One region of the Bacillus silvicola genome, then DNA from elsewhere that is predicted to be linked to it. Evidence: riboswitches for the same ligand, from Rfam matches in the RefSeq annotation. Region 1 holds a riboswitch; each other region holds the start of a gene.

What was found. A riboswitch is a leader RNA that binds a small molecule or an ion and turns the genes downstream of it on or off. The one in region 1 is predicted to bind S-adenosylmethionine.
Region 2: linked by a shared signal. The riboswitch ahead of ACP6L7_RS08925 (ECF-type riboflavin transporter substrate-binding protein) and the one ahead of mtnW (2,3-diketo-5-methylthiopentyl-1-phosphate enolase) in region 1 are both predicted to bind S-adenosylmethionine.
Region 3: linked by a shared signal. The riboswitch ahead of ACP6L7_RS05115 (YezD family protein) and the one ahead of mtnW (2,3-diketo-5-methylthiopentyl-1-phosphate enolase) in region 1 are both predicted to bind S-adenosylmethionine.
Region 4: linked by a shared signal. The riboswitch ahead of ACP6L7_RS12420 (M20 family metallopeptidase) and the one ahead of mtnW (2,3-diketo-5-methylthiopentyl-1-phosphate enolase) in region 1 are both predicted to bind S-adenosylmethionine.

Annotation. Positions count from the first base shown of each region.
Region 1 covers NZ_JBNGVC010000012.1:1,003,453-1,009,124, forward strand. The annotation lists gene ACP6L7_RS17030 (carbon-nitrogen family hydrolase) at 1-111, opposite strand, end outside; gene ACP6L7_RS17035 (IS630 family transposase) at 250-813, opposite strand; gene ACP6L7_RS17040 (helix-turn-helix domain-containing protein) at 789-1,316, opposite strand; gene ACP6L7_RS17045 (pyridoxal phosphate-dependent aminotransferase) at 1,406-2,572, shown strand; SAM riboswitch class I at 2,625-2,730, shown strand; gene mtnW (2,3-diketo-5-methylthiopentyl-1-phosphate enolase) at 2,795-4,039, shown strand; gene mtnX (2-hydroxy-3-keto-5-methylthiopentenyl-1-phosphate phosphatase) at 4,036-4,695, shown strand; gene ACP6L7_RS17060 (methylthioribulose 1-phosphate dehydratase) at 4,692-5,330, shown strand; gene ACP6L7_RS17065 (1,2-dihydroxy-3-keto-5-methylthiopentene dioxygenase) at 5,308-5,672, shown strand, end outside.
Region 2 covers NZ_JBNGVC010000002.1:354,168-359,839, forward strand. The annotation lists gene lepB (signal peptidase I) at 1-117, shown strand, start outside; gene ACP6L7_RS08915 (macrolide family glycosyltransferase) at 371-1,549, shown strand; gene ACP6L7_RS08920 (aspartate/glutamate racemase family protein) at 1,599-2,282, opposite strand; SAM riboswitch class I at 2,434-2,549, shown strand; gene ACP6L7_RS08925 (ECF-type riboflavin transporter substrate-binding protein) at 2,689-3,237, shown strand; gene ACP6L7_RS08930 (ABC transporter ATP-binding protein) at 3,248-4,948, shown strand; gene ACP6L7_RS08935 (energy-coupling factor transporter transmembrane component T family protein) at 4,941-5,672, shown strand, end outside.
Region 3 covers NZ_JBNGVC010000001.1:969,147-974,818, reverse strand. The annotation lists gene ACP6L7_RS05125 (DUF3888 domain-containing protein) at 1-133, shown strand, start outside; lysine riboswitch at 223-404, shown strand; gene lysA (diaminopimelate decarboxylase) at 585-1,901, shown strand; SAM riboswitch class I at 2,018-2,126, shown strand; gene ACP6L7_RS05115 (YezD family protein) at 2,199-2,342, shown strand; gene ACP6L7_RS05110 (phosphoadenylyl-sulfate reductase) at 2,429-3,133, shown strand; gene sat (sulfate adenylyltransferase) at 3,172-4,308, shown strand; gene cysC (adenylyl-sulfate kinase) at 4,321-4,914, shown strand; gene ACP6L7_RS05095 (nitrite/sulfite reductase) at 4,926-5,672, shown strand, end outside.
Region 4 covers NZ_JBNGVC010000012.1:104,100-109,771, forward strand. The annotation lists gene arsR (arsenical resistance operon transcriptional regulator ArsR) at 1-122, opposite strand, end outside; gene ACP6L7_RS12410 (SDR family oxidoreductase) at 388-1,152, opposite strand; gene ACP6L7_RS12415 (Lrp/AsnC family transcriptional regulator) at 1,442-1,882, shown strand; gene ACP6L7_RS12420 (M20 family metallopeptidase) at 2,043-3,248, opposite strand; SAM riboswitch class I at 3,337-3,438, opposite strand; gene ACP6L7_RS12425 (AAA domain-containing protein) at 3,514-5,672, opposite strand, start outside.

The DNA.
Region 1 (5,672 bases):
AATAACATCGGGTCTTTCTTTCATTGCTTCACTTATTTTATTTTTAGCATTCTCAATATTTTTTTCTACATCTCCAAAGACAATATCCATTTGAATACATGCGACTTTCATTTTGTCAGCCCCATTCTTAATTTTTTTCTTTACAAAATACTGGAAAGATTATATCATTTGTCACTAGAATTGTAACAACTTTCAAAAGAGGTGGAAAGTATGAAATTATTTCAACCTTCTGAGATATATAAGTCCTCTTTAAAAAATCGACATGTCTGCACGTTGAATACGACTGAGGATTGCCTCAGGATTTTTATCAATAGATTCTATAAATTGATAGATTGAATCCATCAAATGATCCATCGTTTCATGATAACAATTTGCTAATACATTTTCTTTCATTACCTTCCATACACGTTCAATCATATTTAAGTTCGGGGAATATGGAGGTAAAAACAGCAAAGTCAGACGGCGGTTATTTTCTCGCAAAAAAGATTTCAATAGCTTAGCATGATGATACCTTGCGTTATCTAACACAAGCACAACGTGCTTATTTTTATATTCTTTTAACACATATGTTAAAAATTGCTGAAACGTTTCAGCATTACAGCACTCTGCTTTTGTACAGAGAAATTTACCAGTGATTGCATCAATCGTACCGAATAAAGACGTTGAAATACGCTTTCCTAACACTGCAATTTTCTTTTGTTTCCCTTTTGCAAACCATGTAGCATGAACGGTTTGACTATCTCTAAAGTGACATTCATCTTGATATAAGAGTACAGTATTTTCATCAATTAAGTTTTTTTTATCATATCTAATTGTTTTTGAAACTGTATTTGTTTTTCTTTATTCGCTTTTTTCAATACATAAGTAGCATTTGTATAGGAAAAATTCATCCGATGTAACATTTTACGGATGCCTTCACGCGACATACAAATAGCAAATTTCTCTTTGATGACGTATTGGATATTGCGTGTATTCCAGAAAGCTTCTTGACCGAATTGCAACTCCGCTGGAGTTGTATTTAAAATGAGTTGCTTCAATTCTCCCTGTTGTTGCTTAGTTAAATACGGCTTTTTACCTGGGATTTGTTTGCGAGTAAGTAATCCTTCTAGTGCATGTTCTTTGAATTTTTTCACATAACGAGCAACGCTTTGACGATGCATACCAAGTATGGCCGCTACGTCCACCATTGTATATCCTTCCATTACCATTCGAACAGCTGTAATACGTCGTTGACGAGAAGTTTGTTTTTCTTTTTTCTCTAATTTTCGTAAATCTGATATTGTTAAAGGTTGTGATTTTTGTATTTTATGTGGCATAGCGTATCTTTCTCCCCTTATGCTTTTTACAAACATTATCGGGTATCCGGAAACGATTTATACATGATGATATTTTATAGTGGACTTATATAGTAACATCATTGCCAACACAATTTTTCGCTTCACTTGTTGCAAAAGTTAACAAAGTCGTTGCAGCAGGTCACGATGTTATTAATCTAGGACAAGGTAATCCAGATCAACCAACACCACAGCATATCGTAAAAGCTTTACAAGACGCTGCTGAAAAGGCCATTCATCATAAATACCCGCCATTTCGTGGACATGAAAGTTTAAAAGAAGCTGTGGCAACATTCTATAAACGTGAATACGGCGTAGAATTAAATCCAAAAACAGAAGTTGCTATTTTGTTTGGCGGAAAGGCTGGATTAGTAGAATTACCAATTTGTTTTACAAACCCTGGCGATACCATTCTCGTTCCAGATCCAGGATATCCAGATTATTTATCGGGAGTTGCTTTAGCAAAAGCACAATTTGAAACAATGCCGCTACTTGCAGAAAATAATTTTTTACCGGATTATACGAAAATTGATGACACTATCGCTGAGCGGGCAAAGTTAATGTTTTTAAATTACCCAAACAATCCTACTGGTGCTACTGCATCAAAAGATTTCTTTGATGAAACTATTCATTTTGCTAATGAACATAATATATTAGTCGTTCATGATTTCGCTTACGGTGCGATTGGATTCGATGGTCAAAAACCTGTTAGTTTCTTGCAAGCAGACGGCGCTAAAGATACAGGTATTGAAATTTACACTTTATCGAAAACTTTCAATATGGCTGGATGGCGTATTGCTTTTGCTGTGGGAAATGCAAGTGTCATTGAAACAATTAACTTATTACAAGATCATATGTATGTTAGTATTTTTGGTGCAGTTCAAGATGCTGCCCGTGAAGCACTATTAAGTTCACAGTCTTGCGTCGTAGACCTTGTAAATAGTTACGAATCTCGCAGAAACGCTCTTATTTCAGCTTGTCACTCAATTGGTTGGGATGTAGACATTCCAACAGGATCATTCTTTGCATGGCTTCCTGTACCAGAAGGTTATACATCTGAGCAATTTTCTGATATTTTACTAGAAAAAGCACACGTTGCAGTTGCCCCTGGTGTTGGATTTGGTGAACATGGCGAAGGGTATGTCCGTGTTGGCCTCTTACATACAGAAGATAGATTGCAAGAAGCCATTAATCGAATTGATAAATTAAATTTTTTCAAAAAGTCATTGACAACATGAAAAATATCTGACAAAATTCAGTTATCTTAAAAATTTAAACATTTCTAAATACTTCTTATCAAGAGCAGGTGGAGGGACGAGCCCGACGAAACCCGGCAACCGATCTACAATTGTAGACACGGTGCTAATTCTCGCAGCATTATGCTGACAGATAAGGAGCTGGTTGTAAAAAAACCTCTCCTTAGCTGAGAGGTTTTTTTATTTAACTAGGAGGTTTTAACAATGAGCGGAATTATAGCGACATATTTAATCCATGATGATTCACATAACTTAGAAAAAAAAGCTGAGCAAATTGCACTCGGTTTAACAATTGGATCTTGGACTCATTTGCCACACTTATTGCAAGAACAATTAAAACAGCATAAAGGCAACGTCATTCATGTTGAGGAATTAGCTGAACAAGAACATACCAATTCGTATTTACGTAAAAAAGTAAAACGCGGGATTATTAAAATTGAATATCCGTTATTAAACTTCAGTCCAGACTTACCAGCAATTTTAACAACTACATTCGGAAAGCTATCACTTGATGGCGAAGTGAAATTAATCGACTTAACTTTTTCAGACGAGCTAAAAAAGCATTTTCCTGGTCCAAAGTTCGGGATAGATGGTATTCGAAACCTACTACAAGTGCATGAGCGTCCTCTTTTAATGAGTATTTTTAAAGGAATGATTGGACGAAATATTGGGTATTTAAAAACGCAATTACGCGATCAAGCAATTGGTGGTGTAGATATTGTAAAAGATGATGAAATTTTATTCGAAAACTCATTAACACCACTTACAAAAAGAATTGAATCTGGGAAAGAAGTTTTACAATCCGTATATGAAACATACGGACATAAAACGTTATATGCCGTAAATTTAACAGGTCGAACTTTCGATTTAAAAGAAAATGCGAAACGCGCAGTGCAAGCCGGGGCTGATATTCTATTATTTAACGTATTTGCTTACGGACTAGATGTACTACAATCACTGGCAGAAGATAATGAAATCACAGTTCCTATTATGGCACACCCTGCTGTAAGTGGTGCTTACTCAGCATCCAAGTTATATGGAGTTTCCTCTCCACTATTACTCGGAAAACTATTACGTTATGCTGGCGCTGACTTTTCATTATTCCCATCTCCATATGGAAGTGTTGCACTAGAAAAAGAGGACGCTCTTGCTATCTCGAAATATTTAACTCAAGACGATCCATTTTTCAAGAAGAGTTTTTCTGTTCCGTCTGCTGGTATTCACCCTGGTTTCGTTCCCTTTATTTTACGAGATTTCGGTAAAGATGTTGTTATTAATGCTGGCGGTGGGATACATGGACATCCGAGTGGGGCGCAGGGCGGCGGTAAAGCTTTCCGTACTGCCATTGATGCTACTTTGCAAAATACACCACTTCATGAAGTAGATGACATAAATTTACATAGTGCACTACAAATATGGGGAAATCCCTCTCATGGGGTGAAATTATGAGTATTCAAGTATTTTGTGATTTCGATGGCACGATTACAAATAATGATAACATTATGTCCATTATGGAAAAATTCGCACCACCAGAAGCCGAAGAAGTAAAGAATAGAATTTTATCACAAGAGCTGTCTATTCAAGAAGGTGTTTCTCAATTATTTCAATTAATACCTACTAGTCTACACGATGATATGATTCAATTTTTAATAGAAACTGCTGAAATCCGTAGTGGTTTTCATGAATTTATACAATTTGTAAATGAAAATAACATTTCTTTTTACGTTATATCAGGTGGAATGGATTTCTTCGTCTATCCACTCTTACAAGGAATCATTCCAAAAGAGCAAATTTACTGTAATGAAACAGACTTTTCAAGTGAATTCATTACAGTTAAGTGGCCTCATCCTTGTGATCATCATTGTCAAAATCATTGCGGATTATGCAAATCATCTTTAATCCGTAAATTAAGTGATACGAATGACTTCCATATTGTGATTGGAGATTCAATTACTGATTTACAAGCTGCAAAACAAGCAGATAAAGTATTTGCCCGCGACTTCCTTATTACAAAGTGTGAAGAAAATCATATTGCTTATATACCGTTTGAAACATTTCATGATGTTCAAACTGAATTAAAACATTTGTTGGAGGTGAAATCATGAAACAACTTTTTCGTCAATGGTATGACTTAAGCGAGATAAAAAAAGAATTAACAACACGAAATTGGTTTCCAGCAACGAGTGGTAATATTTCTATAAAGGTTAGTCATGAGCCACTCACTTTTCTTATTACAGCAAGTGGTAAAGATAAAACAAAAACTACTCCTGATGATTTTCTATTAGTAGATCATCTAGGGGTTCCCGTATTAGAGACTGAATTACGCCCTTCAGCAGAAACAATATTGCATACACATATTTATAACAATACGAATGCCGGGTGTGTACTTCATGTTCATACAACTGATAATAATGTCATCACAAATTTATATAGTGATGCAGTCACCCTTCAAAATCAAGAAATTATTAAAGCTCTCGATATTTGGGAAGAAGGTGCAACAATTAACATTCCTATTATCGAAAACGATGCTCATATCCCAACGCTTGGAGAAAACTTCCGAAAGCATATACAAGGAGATTCGGGAGCAGTATTAATCCGTAACCATGGTATTACCGTATGGGGCCGAGATAGCTTTGATGCAAAGAAAAGATTAGAAGCTTATGAGTTTTTATTCCAATTTCATATAAAACTATTATCAATTCAAGGAGGCGTTTCTAATGGCGCAAATTCGTATTCATGAAGGAAATACTCGTATCGAAAATGAAGTGGAAGTATCTAAATTTCTACAAGAGGAAGGCGTTTTATATGAGAAATGGAACATTTTTAAGCTTCCTACTCATTTAAATAAAAATTATTCGTTAACAGATGAAAACAAGGCTGAAATATTAGCTGTGTTTTCAAAAGAAATTGCTGATGTTTCAGCGCGCCGAGGTTATAAAGCACACGATGTAATTTCACTTTCAAATAGCACACCTAACCTTGACGAATTATTAATTAATTTCCAAAAAGAACACCATCATACCGACGATGAAGTTCGCTTTATTGTCAGCGGTCATGGCATCTTCGCTATTGAAGGAAAAGA
Region 2 (5,672 bases), on a different contig from region 1:
AATCGAAATCATAGTAAAGATAGTAGGAATACACTTGGACTTATCGATGAGTCACATGTAATAGGTAAAGTGAAAATGGTATATTATCCATTTGATCAAATAAAATGGTTAAAATAATTCTATTAACTATTCACGTTTTATAAAATAATTCATATATTGATAGCATAGGACAAGCAGAAAAGCTTATCCTAACCTCACAGAACACTCCTTATCACAGTTAGGCATCTACTTATGTAGATGCCTTTTCCGATGACTGATAATTATTTATCAACCTAAAGTAGTAAGCATATTGGGACTATTAGAGGAAGATTGCTTGTAATAATAACAGTACGATTAATAAGAACATTGAATTGTAAGGAGTGAGAAATACGTGTTGAATATTTTAATAATTAATTTTCCTGCAGAGGGACATGTAAATCCTACATTAAGTTTAGTAAAGGCCTTTACTGAAAGAGGAGATAACGTACACTATATTACAACGGAAAACTTTAAGGAAAGGCTTGAAGTTTTGGGGGCTATTGTACATACTCATCCGGATTTATTAAAGGAGATTTCTATTGATAATGAAACTTCATATGGATTAAAATCTTTCTTTCATGTACATGTTCAAACTTCTTTATATATATTAGAAATTACGAAAGAATTATGTAAAAGCATAAATTTTGATTTCGTAGTTTATGATATATTTGGTGCCGGAGAGTTAGTAAAGGAATATTTACAAGTTCCAGGCATAGTTTCCTCTCCTATATTTTTAATTCCACCAGAATTATTGGAAACCTTGCCTTTTCATCCAAATGCAGAAATACAATTCCAACCCGATGAACTCTCTGAAAAGTTACTGTATCAAATGGAACATGAATTTGGAGTAAAGCCCAAAAATAATCTTCAATTTATGCATAATAAGGGAGATATTAGTCTCGTGTATACAAGTCGTTATTTTCAACCTAATAGCGATTCGTTCGGAGAAAACAATGTTTTTATTGGACCGAGTATTATAAAGCGCAAAACAAATGCAAAGTTTCCACTTGAATTGCTTTCAAAAAAGAAAGTTATTTATATTTCAATGGGAACACTTCTTGAAGGGCTCGAACCATTTTTTAATACTTGTATTGATGCTTTTTCAAATTTCGAAGGGATTGTAGTAATGGCGATCGGTGATAGAAATGATATTTCAAAAATTAAGCAAGCACCAGACAACTTTATTATAGCCCCTTACGTACCTCAATCAGAAATATTAAGTGAAGCAGATGTTTTTATTACACATGGTGGAATGAATAGTGTGCACGATGCAATTTATTACAATGTCCCATTTGTGATAATACCACATGATAAAGATCAACCTATGATAGCGCAAAGATTAACTGAGCTTGAGGCAGCACATAGATTATTGAAAGAGCATGTTAATGTGCAAACTTTAAAAGAGGCGGTAACAGATGTTCTTTCAAATAAAAAGTATAAACATGGCATTCGAAAACTGAATGAAAGTTTTTTAGAGTGTGGCGGTTCCAAAAGAGCCATTGCAGTTATTGATGCTCTTTTAAATAAATAGTTCGGACAATATAAAAGCATAGAGGATCTACCTTTATGCTTTTATATTATTATCCAGCAAATTGTACAGCAGTATTTGCATGTAAAAAAGCAGTATCAAAAACAGGAACAGTAAGGTCATTTTGGGAAATAAGCAATGGTATTTCAGTACAGCCTAGTAATATACCTTCCGCACCGTTTTGAATTAATGAATTGGTAATTTGTATTAGTTTCTCTCTTGAAGTTCCTGAAATAATGCCTCTACTTAATTCGTTTAATATGACGTGATGGATAAAAGTTCTTTCTTCGTCATTTGGGATAATTGTCTCAATGTTATATTTTGCTAGTCTTGATGTATAGAAATCTTGTTCCATCGTTTGTTTTGTTCCTAATAGTCCGATACGTTTTATATTCTGTTCTACCATTTCTTTAGCACTTACATCACCGATATGAAGAAGTGGGATTGATATTGCTTGTTCTACTTCCTCAGCAAATAAATGGACCGTATTTGAACACATTAGTAAACATTCCGCCCCGGACTTTTCAACCTTTTTAGCAACTGTGACTAATTTGTTTTTCACTTCTTCATATTGATGGTTTTGTAATAAAGTAGTTACTTCTCCAAAATCCATACTATATAAAACTAGCTTCGCATTTTGATCGTATTGAGAGAGTGTTAGAGTATTAATATGTTTATAGTATAGTGATGTAGATTCCCAGCTTAACCCACCAATTAAACCAATTACTTTCATCATACATTCCCCCCTGTAACAATTTTGAATTTATTATTTCATAATTCCGATAAGAATACAATGATTTGAATGCACTATTTAATAAAAAATAAAAATAATTAGAAAAGTGTTGAAATTTATCTTTCTTAGTGCCATAATACGAATTACAAATTAATACTTATCCAGAGAGGTAGAGGGAACGGCCCTATGAAGCCTCAGCAACCCCTATGTAATTACATAGGAAGGTGCTAATTCCGCAGAGGACATTATGTGTCTTTTGAAAGATAAGGGGATTCTTGTACGTGAAAGAAAATGACCTCTTATTTAAGAGGTCATTTTTTGTTGTATAGAAAGGAAGTGTCGATGCATAATTTATTTTCAAAAGAAATATAGAGTATTAAAAGTTGAATAATACGAGAGGGGAATTGTAATGAACAAATTAACGACAAAGCTAGTAGTAGCTATTGGAATTGGAGCAGCTTTATACGGGGTATTAGGGCTTTGGGGATTTTCTATCGCACCGAATACATTTATTAAACCCGCATTGGCTATTTTAACAGTTTTTGGAGCGTTATTTGGCCCGGTAGCAGGACTTTTAATAGGACTCATCGGTCATACCGTTACAGATACGATCGCTGGTTGGGGTATTTGGTGGGGATGGGTTATTAGTTCAGGTATTATTGGTTTTGCAATGGGACTCATACAAAAAAGAGTTGGTTTTAGTGTAAAACATGGAACGTATAATAACCGTGATATTTCTTATTTTGCAATTGCAGGGTTAATTGGTATTGTCATTGCTATTATATTTGCTGGAGCATTCGATATTATTGGGATGGGAGAACCGTTTGACAAAATAGTTATACAAGTACTAGGCGCAACAATTGCAGACGTTATCGTATTTTTAGTTCTTGGCTTACCAATCACGATCGGATTAGCGAAATCAAATAAGAAACATACACATTTAAAAATTGAAAAGTAGGGATGAATACATGCAACCAATTATTTCTTTTGAACAATTTACCTTTCAATATAGGCATGCCATGCAGCCTACTTTAAAAAATATTACATTTCAAATATATCCTGGGGAAAAGGTACTTATCGCTGGACGAAGTGGTTCAGGTAAGTCAACATTAGCGCATTGTATAAATGGGCTAATCCCATTTTCTTACGAAGGGATAAGTACCGGTAACATTTTAATAGCTGGAAAGGACCCGAGAAAAGGTAGTGTTTTTGAACAGAGTAAACACGTAGGGACAATATTACAAGATCAAGATTCACAATTTATAGGTCTTACTGTCGAAGAGGATGTAGCATTTGCATTAGAAAACGATTGTGTAAATCAAATAGAAATGAGAAAGATTGTTACGGATTCTTTAAACAAGGTAAGCATGCAGGACTTTCATACACAAAGTCCACATGAATTATCAGGAGGCCAAAAACAGACAGTCTCTCTTGCAGGTCTGCTAACGACAAATACAGATATATTATTATTTGATGAACCGTTAGCTAATTTGGATCCTGCATGTAGTTTGAATACAATAGAACTTATTAAAAATATACATGAGAAATATAATAAAACAATTGTAATTATTGAACATCGAATAGAAGAAATTTTAAACCTTGATTTAGATAAAATTATTTTAATAGACGAGGGAGAAGTTATTGCCATTGGTTCACCGGATAGTATTTTAAATTCTAATATATTACCAAATATCGGACTAAGAGAACCTATTTATATAGAGGCGCTAAAGAAATTAAATTTTGACAGTAATAATGTTAGGGTATTTCCAATTGAAAATCTTCGTAATGCAGGCGTTCATAGCCTATTAAAAAACTGGATGCAGAAGCAAGTTTCATCAAAAAATAAATATATTAAAAAAGCTTTATGCAAGATAGAAAATTTATCATTTACGTACAATAACAAACATACAGCCTTAGAAGATATCAACCTTTCAATAGGAGAGGGAGAAATAGTAGCGTTATTGGGTCATAATGGAGCAGGGAAATCGACATTAGCTCATACTCTTATAGGAATAAATAAAACAAAGAATGGGAGAATAACATTCGATGGAGAAAATATTAATTCTTGGTCTATTCGTAAACGCGGGGAAGTTATTTCTTACGTTATGCAAAATCCAAATCAAATGATTACACAGCCTACTGTTTTAGAAGAGGTTTCATATTCATTAAAATTAAAAAAGGTTTCTAAAGATGAGATTGAGACAAGAGTCGAAAAAGCTTTAAGAATTTGTGGATTATATCCATTTCGTAACTGGCCAATTCAGGCATTAAGCTATGGACAAAAAAAGAGGCTTACTATTGCATCTGTACTTATAACAAACCCAAAAATTATTGTATTAGATGAACCGACAGCTGGACAAGATTATTACCATTACAAACAGTTTATGTCGTTTATTAGAAAATTGGCTGGAAGGGGCATATCCTTTATTATTATCACACACGATATGAATCTTGCTTTAGAATATGCAGATCGAGCGGTAGTTCTGCATGAAGGGAAAATTATTGCGGACAATACTGTATCTGCTGTTTTAGGGGATCAAGAAATGTTACAAAGAGCTAATCTACGGGAGATTTCATTAATAAAACTAGCTAAATTAAGCGGAATTCCAACTCCAGAAACATTTGTGAAACTCTATATTGAGGCTAATAGGAGGGAGGAATATGCATAATACGTATTTTTATCGTATGGATGGTGCAATTAAATTATCTATATTTATATTTTGTATGACACTTACTTTTTTATTTTTTGATTTTCGTATATTGCTAATTTTATTTATTGTTGGATGTATCGGCCTCTTAATTGCAAAAATTCAATTGCGTAAAATAATAGTTATTTTCAGCGTTATATTTACATTTAGTTTATTAAATTCCGTTATGATTCTTTTTATTACGCCCACCCATGGATCGGAATTAACGGGATCGTATACCTCTTTTTTTTATATAGGTTATGCAACAATTACATATGAAACTTTATTTTATGCAGCTACACTTTCATTGAAATATTTTACGTTATTACCATTTACACTTCTCTTTATTTATACAACTCATCCAAGTGAATTTGTGAGCAGCTTAAATAAATTTGCTGTTCCTTATAAAATTACATATGCAATAAATATTGCACTGCGTTATATACCAAGCATTCAATCTGAATATATAATCATTAGACACGCACAGGAAGCAAGAGGCGTACCTTTTGAAAAAGGAGAAGCGAGCTTGTGGATTCGTATGAAAAACCGTGTTTTAATTTTTTGGCCACTTATTATTCATTCATTAGAAAGGATTGATACTGTTTCAAATGCAATGGATTTAAGAGGTTTTGGAAAAAAGGATAAACGAACGTGGTACTATGCAAAGAACGCACAAAAGGAGGATTACATCACACTTTTTGTTGGT
Region 3 (5,672 bases), on a different contig from region 1:
TGGGAAAATTGCTCCACCATTTGAGAAGGTAACGATTACATTTAATAACGAAGAGGGCGAATGGGAAGTGACAAAGGTTTCAGTAAAGCGCTTACCAAATGATACAAAATTAAACTGTAAAAAAACAATATAAAAAATTGTTTGACAAATAAAATGGTCCTTTGGTATTGTTAATAGCAACAATTAGATGTTTGAAAATTAAATAGACTTACCTCATCTACTCTCAAAGGTAGAGGCCGCGATAGGAAAGAGTAAGCTATGGGAGATTTAATGGAATCTGTGATCATAGGTTGAAAGGGACTATTGCCGAAATATAAGAATAACCATCTTATTCATATATTGGGACTGCATTGAATAAATGTAGTACTGTCATAAGATTTATTTTATGGAGAGCTATTTGGAGATGTTGATGCGGTTTCTTATTTTGAGAAGATAACAACTCGTTTATTTTTTCAATATATATTTTTCCTAATAAGAAACGCGTGTGAACATTGTTCCGCGCGTTTTTTGTCTATCTAAAAGCGTGCTGCAATGAATAGAAGATTGGGGTTATGAGTTTTAGAGGAAATAAGGGAGGAATTTAAATGTATTTACACGGCACAAGCCGAATCAATGGGCAAGGACACTTAGAAATTGGTGGGTGCGATACGACGCAGCTAGCAAAACAATACGGAACACCACTTTATGTATACGATGAAGAGTCTATTCGAGGAAAGTGCCGCGCGTTTCATCGTGCTTTTAAAGAAAGTGGTTTCTCTTATCAAGTAGCATATGCAAGCAAGGCGTTCTTGTGCATGGAGATGTGCCGAGTAGCTCGTGAAGAGAATATGTCTTTAGACGTTGTTTCTGGAGGAGAATTATATACTGCGCTTCAAGCAGGATTTCCGGCATCGCGCATTCATTTTCACGGAAATAATAAAACAGCAGAAGAAATAATTATGGCTCTTCAGGCGAATATCGGTTGTTTTGTAGTAGATAATTTCTTAGAATTAGAAATTTTACATGATTTAGCAGTGCAACATGGAAAGTTTGTGAACATATTAATCCGTGTAACGCCAGGAGTAGAGGCACATACACACGAATATATAACAACAGGCCAAGAGGATTCGAAATTTGGATTTGGTGTTTCAAATGGTCAAGCGATGCAAGCGATTGAGCTAGCTTTGCAAAAATCAAATTATAATATGCTAGGAATTCACTCGCACATCGGATCACAAATATTCGAAACGGCTGGTTTTGTTCGAGCAATTGAAGTACTACGTCAATTTTTAGAAGAAGTGAGAGAGCGAACAAACTATGTAGTGAAAGTATTGAATGTAGGCGGAGGTTTCGGTATACGTTATACGGAGTCTGATACACCGTTAACACTTGAAACGTATGTGGAGGCTGTAACAAGTACGATAAGAGAGCAGTTTACAGTATGTGAATACCCGCTTCCAGAAATATGGATTGAACCAGGTCGTAGTATCGTAGGTGATGCGGGAACAACAATTTATACAGTTGGAGCGGTGAAAGAGATTCCTGGTATTCGGAAATATGTTTCAGTCGATGGTGGGATGACAGATAATTTAAGACCGGCTCTATATGGAGCGCGTTATGAGGCGATGTTGGCGAATCGAGGGAATCTTGAGAATGAGGAACTCGTTTCGATTGCTGGGAAATGCTGTGAAAGTGGAGATATGCTGATTTGGGATATTAACTTACCGCAAGTTGCTTCTTCTGATTTACTAGCAATTTCTTGTACGGGGGCATATGGGTACTCGATGGCGAATAATTATAATCGTATTCGTAGACCAGCTGTCGTCTTTGCAAAAGGCGGAACATCACAAATTGTTGTAGAGCGTGAAACATATGAAAATATTATTGGGAACGATCGCATACGTATTAAAGAACTTGTTTAAATAGGAAAAAGGAGTTGTTCGGATGGGCAATTCCTTTTTTATAAAATAAAATAATTAAAATATATCGGAAAACTAGGATTGAAAAAAATCAGAATTGTGATAAAATACAAATACAAAGCTTATCAAGAGAAGCGGAGGGAACTGGCCCGGCGAAGCTCGGCAACCTGCTTATAGAAAGCAAGGTGCTAAATCCAGCAAAATGGAATCCATTTTGAAAGATAAGGTAAAATATATTACCGAACAGTCTTTTCGAAATGGGAAAGATTTTTTTTATGAATAAAAAGGGGGGCTGTTCGCGTGAGTGTACGGGAACATTTTGATGAAGTATCTGAGAAAATTCAAGCGATGCTTGCTGATATGAAATATGGTTCCATTACAATTGTTGTGCAAGATGGAAAAGTGATTCAATTAGAAAAAAGTGAAAAAGTACGTTTAAAGTAAAAAGCGCTGACTAGAAAAACTAGAGGCGGTTTTAACCTATTTTATTAGGTTAAAACCGTCTTTTTGCTTTTACAGGGGGAAAAAACATGTTGACGTATGAAACGTGGGAAGAAAATAGTGTTTCATTTTCCGAAGAAGATGAAACGAAAGGCGCGCTATCAGTATTAAGTTGGGCTTATAACGAATATAAAGATGAAATTGTATATGCATGTAGCTTTGGGGTAGAAGGTATGGTTTTGCTGCACCTTATAAACCAAGTAAATCCATCCGCTAAAGTTGTATTTTTGGATACAAATGTACATTTTCGAGAAACGTATGAATTAATTCAAAAGGTGCGGGAACGATTTCCTTCATTAAATATTATAGAAAAACAGCCGGAATTTACACTTGATGAACAAGCGAAGTTGCATGGTGAGAAATTATGGGAGAGTAATCCGAATCTTTGTTGTAAAATTAGAAAAATTTTACCGTTAGAAAAATCATTAGCGGCGGAAAAAGCGTGGATATCGGGCTTAAGGAGGGAACAATCAGAAACGCGTAAGCATACAAAGTTTATAAATCAAGATCATCGCTTTCAATCTATTAAAGTTTGTCCACTCATTCATTGGACGTGGAAAGAAGTGTGGCGATATGTATACAAACATAGCTTGCCGTATAACCCATTGCATGATGTTGGATATCCAAGTATTGGATGTGAGAAGTGTACGTTACCTGTAGGAGAGGGTGGCGATTCGAGAGATGGTAGATGGGCCGGGAAAGTGAAAACAGAATGTGGTCTTCATTACCAATAAGATGAATTTGAAAATAAAGCTAAGAGAGGATATAGAAAATGAGTACAAGAAACGAATTAATAAATCGTATAGACGAGACATACGACGTATCACAAATTGAAAAAGAAATCAAATTAGACAACATTGCGTTAAGTGATTTAGAGCTATTAGCGACAGGGGGATATAGCCCACTAACTGGCTTTTTAGGAAAGAAAGATTATGATTCGGTCGTAGAAACGATTCGTTTAGCAAATGGTAGCGTATGGAGTATACCGATTACATTACCGGTAACAGAAGATGTAGCAGAGAGACTGAAAGTTGGAGAGGAAGTAAAGCTTGTCAGCGATGGAAATATATATGGTGTTATTCAAATAGAAGATATTTTTGTACCAGATAAAGAAAAAGAAGCGTTACTTGTATATAAAACGACGGATGAGGCTCATCCAGGAGTGAAAAAATTATATGAACGACCAAACGTTTACGTCGGAGGAGCTATTATTCTTACAAAACGCTTTGAAAATAATCAATTTCCTTCTTATCATTTAGACCCAATTGAAACGAGAGAAGAATTTAAAAAGCGTGGTTGGAAAACAGTAGTTGGATTTCAAACGAGAAACCCGGTACATCGTGCCCATGAGTACATTCAAAAGTCTGCTCTTGAAATTGTAGATGGTCTCTTTTTGAATCCGCTTGTTGGGGAAACGAAATCAGATGATATTCCTGCTGATGTAAGGATGGAAAGTTATGAAGTATTACTTCATAACTATTACCCTAAAAATCGTGTCTTTTTAGGCGTATTTCCTGCAGCAATGCGTTACGCAGGACCAAGGGAAGCGATATTTCATGCACTAGTAAGAAAGAATTTTGGTTGCACCCACTTTATTGTAGGGCGTGATCATGCTGGGGTAGGGGACTATTACGGAACATATGAAGCGCAGGAAATCTTTACGAATTTTACAGTAGAAGAGTTAGGGATTACGCCGTTATTTTTTGAACATAGTTTTTACTGCACTAAATGTGAAGCGATGGCTTCAACGAAAACATGTCCGCATGGAAAAGAAGACCATGTTATTTTATCGGGTACGAAAGTAAGAGAACTATTAAGAAACGGTGAGATTCCGCCAAGTACATTTAGTCGTAAAGAAGTAGTGGAAGTGCTAATTAAAGGCTTGAAAAAAGAAGTAGTAACAGAATAGGGAGAGAACGAGATGGATACGAATATTACTTGGCATACAGCTTCTGTTTCAAAAGATGAGAAAAGAGTGAAGAATGGGCATCACAGTTTTGTAGTTTGGTTTACTGGTTTATCGGCTTCGGGTAAATCTACAGTAGCGAATGCGGTTGCTCGTAAACTATTTGAAAAGAATATTGGAAATTACGTGTTAGATGGAGATAATATTCGCCACGGTTTAAATAAGGATTTAGGATTTTCTGAAAGTGACCGTATGGAAAATATACGACGTATTGGTGAAGTAGCGAAGTTATTTGTAGATCAAGGAACGGTTGTCCTTACAGCGTTTATTTCACCGTTTCGAGTAGACCGTAAACAAGTTAGAGACCTTTTGGCAGTAGACGAATTTATTGAAGTCTTTGTAAAGTGTCCGATCGAAGAATGTGAGAAACGTGATCCGAAAGGGCTTTATAAAAAAGCGAGACAAGGTGATATTAAAGAATTTACTGGTATTGATTCGCCTTATGAGGAACCAGGGAAGCCAGAATTAATCGTAGAGACACATAAGAATTCTATTGAAGAATGCGCAGAACAAATTGTGAATTATTTACAAGAGCGTAGTTTCATATAGGGGGATAAAAGATGAGTTATGAAAAAGTGTGGGCAAATAATGAAAAATTGAATCCGTCTGAGAAAAAGAAATTAGAAAAAGATGGATTAGAAATCTTTAATGACATTCCTTACTATGCGGAGAATGGATTTGAATCTATTCCGAAAGAAGAGTGGGACTCCTTTAAATGGGCCGGATTGTATTTGCAACGGCCGAAAGAAGCTGGATATTTTATGATGCGTGTAAATATTCCTTCAGGGATTATTACAAATGCGCAGGCAGAAGCGCTTGCTTCTATCGCCGAGGATTATGGACGCGATGTAATAGATATTACGACAAGACAGGCGATTCAGTTTCACTGGTTAGAAATTCAGCAAATTCCAGATATTTTTAAAAGATTAGCAAGAGTTGGATTATCTTCAGCAGGGGCGTGTGGTGATATAACGCGTAACATTACAGGGAATCCACTTGCTGGAATTGATGGAAATGAACTCTTTGATACGACGCATATTGTTAAAGAAATATATGACTATTTCCAGCACAATGAAGAGTTTTCGAACCTGCCACGTAAATTTAAGATGTCTATTAGTTCGAATATTTACAATTCTGCAAACGCAGAGATTAACTGTGTTGCATTTACACCTGCAACGAAAGAGATAAATGGTGAGAAAAAAGTTGGCTTTCATATAAAAGTAGGCGGGGGCTTATCAGCTCGTCCATACTTAGCAGAAGAATTAGACGTGTTCGTTTTACCAGAAGAAGTGAAAAAGGTAGCGATT
Region 4 (5,672 bases), 900 kb from region 1:
ATCTCTGTTAAATCACATACACAAGTCTGACCTCGCTGACAAAGTTCATACATAATCTCTAAACGCTTCTGATCCGCCAACGCTTTAAATTTTTTCTCATAGAGCTGAAAATCTTGTGCCATTTTAGTTCACTCTCCCTTCATCAATTTTTTTTGATGTTTATAGTATATACGCTGATTAGTTCTTTATGCAACTGATTAATCAATTTTTTTTGATTTACAAAAAGCTTCCTCGCACCATAACTTTGCTACAACTAAAAAGGACCATAGCCTTTTCAAAAATGAAAAACTACGGTTCTTTTTACAACTTAATAGTTAAAATATTTCCGAAGAATGGAGTCTCTATAACTGTTTTTAATTTTAATTTGATCGTTATAGAGTAGTGCCCCTATAAACAAAACCCTCCAGAAACATCTAAAATCTGCCCCGTTACCCAGCGGCTATCAGAAGAAGCAAGGAATGCTACTGCATCTGCGATATCTTCAACTTGCCCTATTCGTCCAAACACAGATGAGTTCGTAGCAAAACTTCGTATTTCAGGATCATCTAGCAATTTCGCATTAATATCTGTCTTCGTATATCCAGGCATAATTGCATTCACTGTTATACCTCTTTCTCCAAGATGCTTAGCTAGAGGAAGTGTCATCGTATTTAATGCCCCTTTACTTAAACCGTATGCAATTGAGCCTGTAAAACCAAGTCGTACTTCAGCTGATGAAATGTTAATAATGCGTCCCTCTGCTCGTAGTAACGGTAATGTTTGCTGAATTAAGAAGAACGGTGCTTTAATATTTACAGACATAATTTCATCAAAAACTTCTTCTGTCGTATTTTCAATCGTTCCTTGTGTACCTATCCCTGCATTGTTTACTAAAATATCAATCTCTGATGTACCAACTCTTATTTGTAATTCATTCTTTAATTGTTCTACTAGATTTTTGACACCATCAATTGAATTGAAATCTGCTTCAATTAAGAGCGCCTTTCCTCCATTAGATTCAATCTCACTAATCGTTTCATCTGCAGCTTCCTTATTTCGGCCGTAGTGAATCGCAACTAATGCACCGTCGTTTGCCAATCTCATCGCAATCGCACGACCAATACCGCGACTCGCCCCGTTTACTAACGCTACTTTCCCATCAAGATTCTTCATTTTTCCCATCCTTCCTAAATTTCCGTTTGATAAAGTGAAACTTTAATCAGCCCTCACCAATCGGGCTTTTACGGGCAGTCGCTCTCCCACCTAACCTCTTTGCTCCAGCTGAATTTTGAGGTGGGAGTTTTACTGCCCGGCAAATAGCAGGATAAATCCTATACTTACATTTTCATTTAAAAACCAATAATTTTAAATATAGATTTATAGGTAATTAAGTTCGTTAACTTATGATATTATAGTTATAATTTGTGATTTACTTTAGAAAACAAAAAGAGGAGGCTACACAATGCAAAATGCAGTAAAATTAGATGAAGTTGACCATAAAATTATGAACTTGTTGTATGAAAATGCGAGAATTTCTGTTTCAGAAATAGGACGAATTATATCCATGACGCAGCCTGCTGTAAAAGAGCGTATTAATAAACTTGAAGATCAAGGAGTTATAGCAGCTTATCGAACAAAATTTGAGCCTTCCAAAATTAATAAAAACATTCAAGCATTCATCATGTTTAAAACGAGCCAATGCTCTGATTTTATCCAATATTGTAATGCCGCTCCTGAAGTAACAGATTTATATCGAATTAGCGGGGAATTTAATTATATGATGAAGGTCATGAGCGATTCGATGGATTCTCTCGCTGCATTTTTAGACTCTTTAATGCAATTCGGATTATCGTCTCCTTTAATTGTTTTAAAGAGTGAGTTTGAGGAGAAATTGTCGTTCTAATAAAGGGATACGTATTATCCCCCGATAACAGTAAAAGTTTTTCCTTTATGAGAGAAACCAACAAAATCAATGATTAGTAAACAAAAAAGAACATTGATTTTCCAATGTTCTTTTTTACATTTCTGCTTATTAATTAGATTCCTCGTTGAATAAATTCCCCTTATCCCTGATTCCTCTGCGCTTCCTTAAACTCTTCCTTCACCTTCTCTAACAGCCCTTCTTCCGTAATTAATCGATACGCCGTATTTGCAAGTGCTTTTGCGGATGTAATTAGCGCTTTATCTCCGAGTTCTGAACGTGCTGCTTCTCTAAATTCATTCGTATGTGCAATTAAATCATCTGGTCCGATTTTAATGTATGGATGTATTGTCGGTACGACTTGGCTTACGTTTCCTGCGTCTGTTGAGCCGATTCCAATTCTTTCTTTACGATTTACGTCTTCACCTTGTAGTTCTAGTTCTTCGGCTACGACGTCATTAAATGTTTTTGTTACGAGTAATTCATCGATTTCATTTTGGAATTGATGAATTTTCACTTTCGTACCTGTTGCTAACGCTGCTCCTTGTGCGATATTTTTTACTTTTTCTGTTACTTCCGCACATCTTTTTCGCGTTGCTGCACGAATGAAGAACCTTGCTGCGGCGTAGTCAGGAATAATGTTAGGTGCTTTTCCGCCCTCTGTAATAACACCATGAATTCTCACATCTGACGGCAATTGTTGGCGAAGTGCGTTAATACTGTTATACAGCTGGATAATCGCATCTAATGCGTTAATCCCTTCTTCTGGTGAGGCTGCTGCATGAGCTGTTTTACCGTAAAAATGAAAATCAAGTGGATCGACTGCTAGTGAGGGACTTGTTGTTGCTGTTTTTCCGCTTGGATGGATCATAAGTGCTGCATCAATATTATTAAATAAACCAGCTTTTACATAACTCGATTTTGCGCTACCATTTGGTCCGCCTTCCTCTGCTGGTGTTCCAAACACGACAACTTCTCCGCCGATTTCTTCAAGTGTTTCTGATAAAGCAATTGCTGCTGCAACACTAATTGTGCCAATTAAATTGTGACCACACGCATGACCGAGCCCCGGTAAAGCATCATACTCAGCTAAAAATGCGATAACTGGCCCTTGTTTTCCTGAACTTTTTCGTGCGATAAAACCTGTTTCATGTCCCGCTATATTGTGCTGCAGTTGGAATCCTGCACTACCTAGTAATAAACTTAACATTCTTGATGCGTAAAACTCTTGGTTACCAATCTCCGGATTCGCATGAATATCATGACTTGTTTCTATGTACTTTTCCTTATTTCTTTCTATACTCTCTTCAATCGTTTTTCTTTGTGACGTTACTCCTGTCGCTCCCATTTTTCTTCCTCCTTTTATTTTCACGTAAAAAAGCCTCTTTCTAAAAGATAGAAAGAGGCTTTGAAATATACATTCAAAATGAGCTTCTTTCTTATCTTTCAAGTTACCTTGCTGGAATTGGCACAGTATTCATAAAGAATCCGCTGCCGAGGTGTCATAGGGCCAGTCCCTCAACCTCTCGTGATAAGAATTTTCATAAAATTATATTAAATTATTTTCATTCTAAATTCATTCCGAATAAAAGTCAAGGAATTCCTATCCGAATTTACCGAATATCTAAAAATCCTTTTAATACACCAATTGTCTCCGGTGCTTGCAGTCTTGCACATATGTACGGAAATTCCGTACTACCTTCAAACATCATTTGAGATGTGAGAGGTGCCCCTGCCCAAAAGATTTCATCATCAATTACTATAAACGGGAACGCTTTGTTTTGCCTTTGTAACTTTACATTTTTTAATGGAACTGGTCCGTCACTATACACTGTTATTTGCGCATTTGTACGCATTAACGCTTGCCATACTCGTTTATCCACTTGTCTTGTACTTGGAAGTGAAATGATAATTTTTCGTTTTGCCGCTAGAATATCTTTTAATAACCCTTTCGGCTCTTCAAGATTCATTTCCATAAACCAGCGTAAACGTTTCGAAATTTTTCGCTCCCACAATTGTCTTGATGTCGTTCGATCATACACATCACCGTGACGTTCTATATGTGCAGTTAATTGTGATAACGCTTGTTTTCTCGAAAGGTTTTTACGCATATAATGGCAATCCGATAATTGAATGAATTTCCCTCTCGCTCTCGTTACTGCTACATTGACGAGGCGATGGTTTTTATGATCAAAGAATAACACACCAGGACGTTCCTGCGGATAACTATCAACCGTATCAAAGATCATCATATCTCTTTCAGAACCTTGAAACTTATGAACTGTTGCCGCTAATACTGGTATGTTTTGATATTTCGTTCTCTGTAACATTTCTCTAATACATGTTGATAAAAAGCGGGACTGTGCTCGGTACGGTGTAACTACACCAATTGATTGAACACCGTCTAACAGTCCAATTAGCATCATTTGCATTGCCACTAAACCAGACATAATATTAAAACGCGAACCAGAAGCAGCATCTTTTAACGAAAATGCTCCCATTAAGCTCGTATCAAATAAAACACTCGCTTCATTTGCGAACGGTTGTAGTTGCGCAAGTTCTTTACGCTCTGAAACAGATGGATGATCGTACACTCTATTTTTATAAATAAATGAGTTCGTAAACTTCGATATGTCTGCATGCATACGTCTTTGTTCCTGCAACATAAAAAGGTTGGGATGTGCTTCTGATTTATTTACAGTATCAACAATCCCGGCATGATAAAACATATCTTCGCCGAGCCATTTTCGAACGAGTTCATGGTTCGCCATTGCGATCGGAGGTAACTGTAAAAAGTCACCGCAAACGACGATACGTTTTCCAAGTGAAGCTGCTAATGCAATTTGCGGGACATAGGCCATACTTACTTCATCTACGACAACTAAATCAAATGTGCGATCATAAATAAGCGCATCAATTGCACATTTTGATAAAGTCGCACCGATTACTTTCGCATTTTCAATATATTCTTTTTCTACTTCTTTAATTTTCGCTTTTTGCTTTCGAAGATCACTTTCTATCTCTTGTATACGCTTCTTATCAGCAGAAGTCGCTTTATATGATAAAATCTTTTCACGAAGATCTTGTCGTGTCTCTTCTAAATAAAGTCTTTCTTCTCCCCAAGATCCGTTCGTCGTTTCAACCAACTTCGATGCTAGTAATGTTTCATGATTTCGTATATGCTCATGTTGACTATAACCGTAACGAACGATTTCACCAGGTGTCCATTTCTTTTTCTTCTCAATTTGCTTCGTTACTTCACTCATTAATACGTCAACTGCCGCATTACTATGAGCTAACACAAGTACCGATTTCCCTTTTTGATAATGAGCCGAAATAATACGTGATAAATTGTAAGACTTCCCTGTTCCCGGTGGTCCCCACACGTACGTTGTCGGATTGTAAAACGACCGATACGCCAATTCATTTTTCGGATTTTTCATCTTCTCAATATGTTTCGGACTGCTCGTTCCCTCTACTAAACGTTTAATTCGTTGACGTCTTAGTTTATCTTTACGGGCTTCCTTCAAACGCTCTTGCAGCTGTTCTAATAGTTGCCACGGTTCACTGTATAAAACCGCTTCTCTTATTTCGCCTTGTATATAATCATTTAATTTCAATTCGATTTCTAATCCATGCACAGATAGTACTTCCCCTGTCGCTTCCTCACCATCGAACTCAATTCGAATTGGTGAACCTTCAGGTATGCTTACTTCCGAAATAAGCTGAAAGACATATACCGTACTTTCATAATCTGTATATAAAAAACGAC